DNA from 2 places in the Azospira sp. MPR-E4 genome. Region 1 is predicted to be linked to the other one. Evidence: riboswitches for the same ligand, from Rfam matches in the RefSeq annotation. Region 1 holds a riboswitch; the other holds the start of a gene.
The links. Region 1 has a riboswitch for cobalamin ahead of AC1RTA_RS12560 (TonB-dependent receptor plug domain-containing protein). Riboswitches for the same ligand answer to the same signal wherever they lie in the genome.

Region 1 (3,280 bases):
GGCAGGAACGGCGGCGCCCCTGGCCGGCACCACCCCGGCAGCCGCGCCCCGCCTGCCTGCCGGCGGCATCTCCCTGGCCCCCATCAACCCGGAAGACAAGCGGGTGGTGAACGGCAAGGCCGACATCAACCAGCTGGCGCCCTTCAAGTACCCCTGGGCCTGGGAGTTCTTCCTCAACGCCAACCGCAACCACTGGACGCCCCTGGAAATCTCCATGGCCCAGGACGTGCACGACTACAACCACAAGCTGACGCCGGCCGAGCGCCACGTCTTCGAGAACGTGCTGTCCTACCTCACCACCTCCGACATCCTGGCCATGCGCAACATCGGCCTGGCGGTGATGGAGAAGATGAGCGCGCCGGAGCTGCAGATCTACCAGGCCCGCCAGGTCTATGAAGAGGCCCTGCACACCTGGACCTACCAGCACTGCATCGAAAGCCTGGGCCTGGACCAGAAGGAAATCTACAACCGCTACCGGGTGGTGCCGGAAATCCACGGCAAGATCGCCCTGGCCAACCGCCGCCTGGAGCGGGTGATGCGTTCCGACTTCGACCTGACGGACCGGGACAACCTGCACGAATTCACCCTCTCCTACCTCTTCTTCGCCGGCATCTTCGAAGGCTGCTGGTTCTACAACGGCTTCACTCCCATCTTCGCCCTGCAGCGCCGGGGCCTGATGAAGGGCACCGCCGAGCAGCTGCAGTACATCATGCGCGACGAAGTGCTGCACTGCGCCTTCGGCATCCGGGTGGTGCGCCAGCTCCTGCAGGAAGAAAACCTGACCCTGGACCCGGTCCAGGTCAAGGCCCTGTGGGAAGAGGCGGAAGCCGCCGAGTCGGCCTACGCCGGTTACATCCTGCGGGAGCCCATCCTGGGCTACAACGCCGACCTGCACCGGGACCAGTTCCGCTTCATCGCCAACCGCCGCGCCCGCCAGCTGGGCCTGGCCGAGCCCTTCCCCGGCGCCGAGAACGTGCTGCCCTGGCTCGACGAACAGGCCAACATGCGCAAGGAAAAGAACTTCTTCGAAACCCGCGTCACCGAGTACCAGACCGGCGGCGCCCTGGCCTGGGACTGAGCCGGGCGGCAACCAGCTGCACCGTGCCCTGGACGCTGCCCCGGCCCCTGGCGGGGATGGGGCAGCCCAGGACACAGACTTTTGTCATAGACGGGATTGGGGGTATGATCGCGCTCCTGATCGCCTGCAGTTGCGATCCCGGCTCCCCAGGGAGCCATTAGCAGTCAAAGGTGTCCGGCGGCAGCAGCCGCCGGGTGAAACGGGAACGAAGTAACGGCCATCACGGCCCCAAGCTTCGGCTGCCCCCGCAACGGTAAGCCAGTGCGGATGTTCCACGGCCCTCCTCCCCGGAGCGCCAGCCACTGAGCCAGCCCGTCGCCCCCTCACCGGGGTCGGCGACTGGCTTGGGAAGGCGGAACATCAAGACTGGCGAGCCCGGAGACCGGCCTTTGATTTTTGCGTGCCCGCCGTCCATGGAGGACGGTGCCGGCACGAACCTGCCACCGACCGCGGGGTTGCGGACGGAGCGGAGCATGAATCGGAGCGCCGGCCTTTCCCTCTGAGCCGAGTTTCTGCCGCCTGCCCTCGGGCCGGCGGTCGCGCCTCATCCTTTGTGCCCCCGTTTCCCGAAGCCCGGTCGGTAGCCATCGACTGGAGTCAGACAGCAACATGGGGAGCATCAACAACCAACAACCGCGGCGCCTCCTGGCCGCCGCCATCGCCGCCCTCTTTTCCCAGGCCGCCCTGGCCGCCGGAGAGCAGGGCGAGACGGAACTGGGCAGCGTGGTGGTGACCGCCTCGCGCATCGAGCAGACCACCCTGGAGGCCCCGGCCGCCGTCACCGTCGTGACGGCCGACAAGCTGGACGCCTCGGGCGCCGTGCGCATCGGCGACGCCCTCACCGCCAAGGTGCCCAGCTTCTACATGCGCAACGGCCTGGGCACCAGCACCCGCATCAACACCGCCCCCATCGTCTCCTTCCGCGGCCTCTCCGACGGCCGGGTGAAGATGATGGTGGACGGCATGAGTCTCTCCGACGGCAACGCCGGCGGCCTGGCCAGCCTGATGGGCATTCCCATGGGCGAGGTGGAGCAGATCGAGGTGGTGCCCGGCTCCGCCTCGGCTCTCTACGGCAGCGACGCCATGGGCGGCGTGGTCAATGTCATCACCAAGGTGCCCACCAAGCAGGAAACCCGGGTCAAGGTCAGCCGGGGCTTCGGCGACGGCGAGCGCAGTGCGGTGGAAGCCAGCTACCGCAACAAGTGGGACAACGGCCTGGCCGCCACCCTGGGCTTCGGCTACGAGGACATGGCCGGTTTCGCCGGCAGCGACCTGGTGGTGCTGCCGGTGGGCACCACCGGCACCGGCGCCAACGCGGTCCAGGGCGGCCGGGCCACCACCACGGTGGATGGCAAGAAGGCCTATGTGGTGGGGGACCAGGGCGCCATTTCCTCCCACGCCAACAACCTGCATGCCAAGGTCTATTACAGCCTGGATGCCCAGTCCCGCTTTTTCGCCGGCTTCAACCGCAGCGAAAGCAGCATCGGCTTCGAGCGCTTCAACAACTACCTGAGCAAGAACGGCGCTCCCCTCGCCCTGCCCGCCAGCAACGTCTCCATCAACGGCGACAAGCTGGGCAGCATCAAGGAATCGAGCTTCTGGAATTCCAGCAATCCCAACTACCGCCAGGAGACCCGCTATTTCGCCGGTTTCGACGGCAAGCTGGGCAATGGCTACGACCTCAAGGCCAATGTGGGCTACTTCGACCGGGAGGCTTTCTATGTCGGTTCCGGTGGCGGTGCCACCTTCGATGGCGGCCCGGGCACCCGCACCAGCACTCCCAACACCACCCTGGATGCATCGGCCCAACTGGGTTTTGCCGTGGGTAGCAACCAATACTTGATCATCGGTATCGCCTCCAACCGGGCCAAGCTGCACCGCAAGGTATACCAACTATCGAACTGGCGCACCCCGGACAGCACCACCGGCGCCATCAATGAGCAATCCGATGGGAGTAGCAGTACCAACTCACTGTTCCTGCAAGATCAGATTTTCCTTGGTGACGACCTCACACTTTATCTGGGCGGACGCCATGACCGCTGGAGCACCCAAGGGGAGATGCAGCGATATGTTGGAACACTGACAGGCAGCTTGGACATGCAGGAACGTACCAAATCCGCCTTCTCTCCCAAAATGGCGGCAGTCTATCGATTAACCCCGGGCACCAGCCTGCGCAGCTCCCTGGGCAAGGCCTTCCGCGCC
Region 2 (3,280 bases), on a different contig from region 1:
ATCGCCTCCTCCGACGAACGCTTCCCGGCGGAAAGCCTGCTGGAGGTGGACAAGAGCCTCTTCGCCGCCGCCAACGGCGAGGGCCGCTCCCGGGTGGTGCAGCTGGCCGGGCGCACCTGGATCGTCGGCAGCACCGCCTCCTTCGGCTATCGGGAATTCAAGAACAGCGGCGACTACAGCAACGACGTGGTGGCCCTGGTGTTCGTTCCCGTGGGCGACGGCAGTGCTGCCGCGGCCCCCCGGGAGCGGCGCCCGGCGGTGCTGGAAGGCAGCTACGGCGACCTGCACGCCCGGGGCGGGCAGAGCGTGGAGCTGGCCACCTTCATCGTCGGCGACAAGGTGTACGGCCTGCCGGCGGCCGAAGTGCTGGAGGCGGTGGACCCGGCCCGGCTTTCCCCCATGAGCGGCTCCCGCCGCTATCTTTGCGGCGTCATCAGCTTCCAGAGCGGTGGCGGCGACAGCGGCACCCTGGTGCCGGTGGTGGACATGCGCTTCCTCCTCAACTACCCGGCCAAGGAGGTGGACAACCACAGCCAGATCGTCGTGGTGCGGGTGCGGGACGGCCTCATGGGGCTGCTGGTGGACGATCTCTATGCCGTGCCCGAATTCGACGCCGAGCGCCTGGAGCCGATCCCGGAGATGATCCGCCAGGACGCCGGCTACGTGCAGGCCATCATCAAGCCGCGCCAGCCGGACAGGGAAAAAATCCTCCAGGTGCTGGACCCGGAGCGCATCTGCGGCGCTGCCCAGAGAAAGCCGGAGTCCGCCGCGGGCGGCGAGGCACCGCGCCCGGCGGCGCCCCTGCGGGCCATCGGCGGGCCCGGAGGCGGGCGCTGAAGGGGGCAGGGCAAGGGGGCAGGGAAAGGAGGCAAGCGCAGGGCTGCCGGGCAAAAATCCGACCCCGGACAGAGGCGCTTTACCTGGATCAAATCCAGCTGCCGTCGGCCTTGACCCTCCCCGGGCCGGCGGCCAGAATCCGCCCCCATTCGGCTTCCGCTTTCGGAACACGGTGCAACTCCGTGGCGGGCCCGCCGCTGTAATCGGGGACGGTCGTTCCACGGCGTGGTGCAGTTTTTCCACGCCACCCACTGCCGCAGAAAATGCGGCGGGAAGGGGGAACCCAGTAGCAGGACCGGTCGATCCGTAAGCCAGAAGACGGGCGGAAGTCGTGGAGTTCCAGGCAAAGGGCTCCGGCGGCATGTTTCTTTCGAGACAGGCCGCCGGAGCCCTTTTGCTTTTTTTTTTTCATACCTTCGCGGGAGGACCCCATGAAAGCCACCACTCAAGTTACCAGCCAAGCCACCACTGCCCAGCAGGCCGCTGTCCAGCCCACCCAGTCCGCCGCCCCGGCCCCGGTCATCGCCAGCCGCAAGTCCTGCAACCCGGACGGCATCGGCCTCTCCCACTACGTCCTGATGGACCGGAAGGCGGCCAAGTGAACGGTCCGGCTCCCCATCTGCCCCGGCTGCAGCCCTACGACATCGGCCATGAGCGCTACGTGGCCCTGCTGCACCCGGAGACCGCCTTCTGGTCCCTGGTGGACAAGGACCGGGTGGAGGCGGAATTGTGCGGCAGCGAGCTGGCCGAGCGCTTCCAGGCCCAGGCGGCGAAGTTCGCCCAGGAAATCCACGCCCTCCGCTTCGAGCTGAAGCCCTCCGGCGTCTATGTGAACCCGACGGAACGCTGCAACCTGGACTGCACCTACTGCTACATCCCCGACACCCTGCGCCGCCACGGCAGCGATATGCCGGCGGAACGGCTGCTGGGGGCCCTGCAGCGGCTGAAGGAATACTTCGCCACGGTGATGGACGGCGGCGAGGGGGCGCGCAAGCCCCGCCTCATCTTCCACGGCGCCGAACCCCTGATGAACCGGGAGGCCCTGTTTGCCGCCATCGACCTGTTCCAGGACGATTTCGCCTTCGGTGTGCAGACCAACGGCACCCTGCTCACCGATGCCGCCGCCGACTTCCTCATGCAGCGCAACGTCAGCATCGGCCTTTCCCTGGACGGTCCCACCGCCCCCATCACCAACGCCACCCGCCACACCTGGGCCGGCCAGGGGGTGCACCAGCACGTGCTGCGGGCCATGGAGCGGCTCCAGGGTTACGGCTCCTGGAGCGTCATCACCACCTGCACCACGGAGAACCTGGCCCACCTCACCGACATGGTGGAGCTGTTCCACCGCCACCAGGTGCCCACTTGCATGCTCAACGCGGTGCGCTGCACCCTTTCCGGCGCCCGGGGGGTCAAGCCGGCGGACGGGGATTTCGCCCGGGCCTTCATCGCCGCCCTGGAGCGGACCCACGAGCTGTACCGGGAGACCGGGCGCAAGCTGGTGGTGGCCAACTTCGCCAACATCCTGCTGGCCATCCTGGCTCCCACGGCGCGGCGCCTGATGTGCGACATCTCCCCCTGCGGCGGCGGCCGGGCCTTCTTCGCCCTGGCGGCAGACGGCGGCCTCTTTCCCTGCAGCGAGTTCATCGGCCTGCCGGCCTTCGAGGGCGGCAACCTGTTCACCGACGGCGTTGCCGCCGCCCTGGAATCGCCAGCCTTCAAGGAAGTCACCGGGCGGGACGTGGACAAGTTCGAGCCCTGCGCCTCCTGCCCCATCCGCCACTTCTGCGGCAGTCCCTGCCCGGCGGAGGCCAACGAGATGAACGGCGGCATGGAGAAGACTGGTGCCTTCTGCCAGTTCTACGAGGAACAGGTGCGCTACGCCCTGCGCCTGATTGCCGATGGCAAGTCCGACGACTTTCTCTGGGATGGCTGGGACCAAGGCACGGAGACGGTTTTCAGCGCCTGCTGAGGCCCGTTCGAGGCCCGTTTGCCCCCGGTCGGCGGCCCCGCCCCGACCGGGGTGCTTACCTTCCGGGCGCCAAGGCCGGATAATGGCGCCATGAATGCCGCCACTTCCTCCGCTTCCCTCTACGCGCCGCCCCGCCTTTCCGCCCGCTGGTTCCCCGTGTGGCAACGCAATTTCCTGGTCTGGCGCAAGCTGGCCCTGCCTTCCATCCTGGGCAACCTGGCCGACCCCCTGATCTACATGCTGGGCCTGGGCTACGGCCTGGGCAGCATGTTGCCGGAGGTGGCAGGCACCTCCTACGTGGCCTTCCTGGCCGCCGGCACGGTGTGCGCCAGCACCATGAACGCCGCTACCTTCGAAGCCCTTTATTCGGCCTTCTCCCGCATGCACGTGCAGAAGACCTGGGAGGCCATGCTCAACGCCCCCCTGGAGCTGGAGGACGTGATGCTGGGCGAGCTGATCTGGGCCGCCACCAAG

Region 2: it holds a riboswitch for cobalamin, as region 1 does, so the genes downstream of both, cbpA (modified peptide precursor CbpA) here and AC1RTA_RS12560 (TonB-dependent receptor plug domain-containing protein) in region 1, are expected to answer to the same signal.

The regions. Positions count from the first base shown of each region.
Region 1 covers NZ_JBXAST010000044.1:24,136-27,415, reverse strand. Annotated here, with positions in the region: partial or broken gene AC1RTA_RS12565 (ribonucleotide-diphosphate reductase subunit beta) at 1-1,078, shown strand, start outside; cobalamin riboswitch at 1,230-1,483, shown strand; gene AC1RTA_RS12560 (TonB-dependent receptor plug domain-containing protein) at 1,688-3,280, shown strand, end outside.
Region 2 covers NZ_JBXAST010000016.1:5,122-8,401, forward strand. Annotated here, with positions in the region: gene AC1RTA_RS07045 (chemotaxis protein CheW) at 1-837, shown strand, start outside; cobalamin riboswitch at 978-1,178, shown strand; gene cbpA (modified peptide precursor CbpA) at 1,269-1,439, shown strand; gene cbpB (peptide-modifying radical SAM enzyme CbpB) at 1,436-2,806, shown strand; gene AC1RTA_RS07060 (ABC transporter permease) at 2,897-3,280, shown strand, end outside.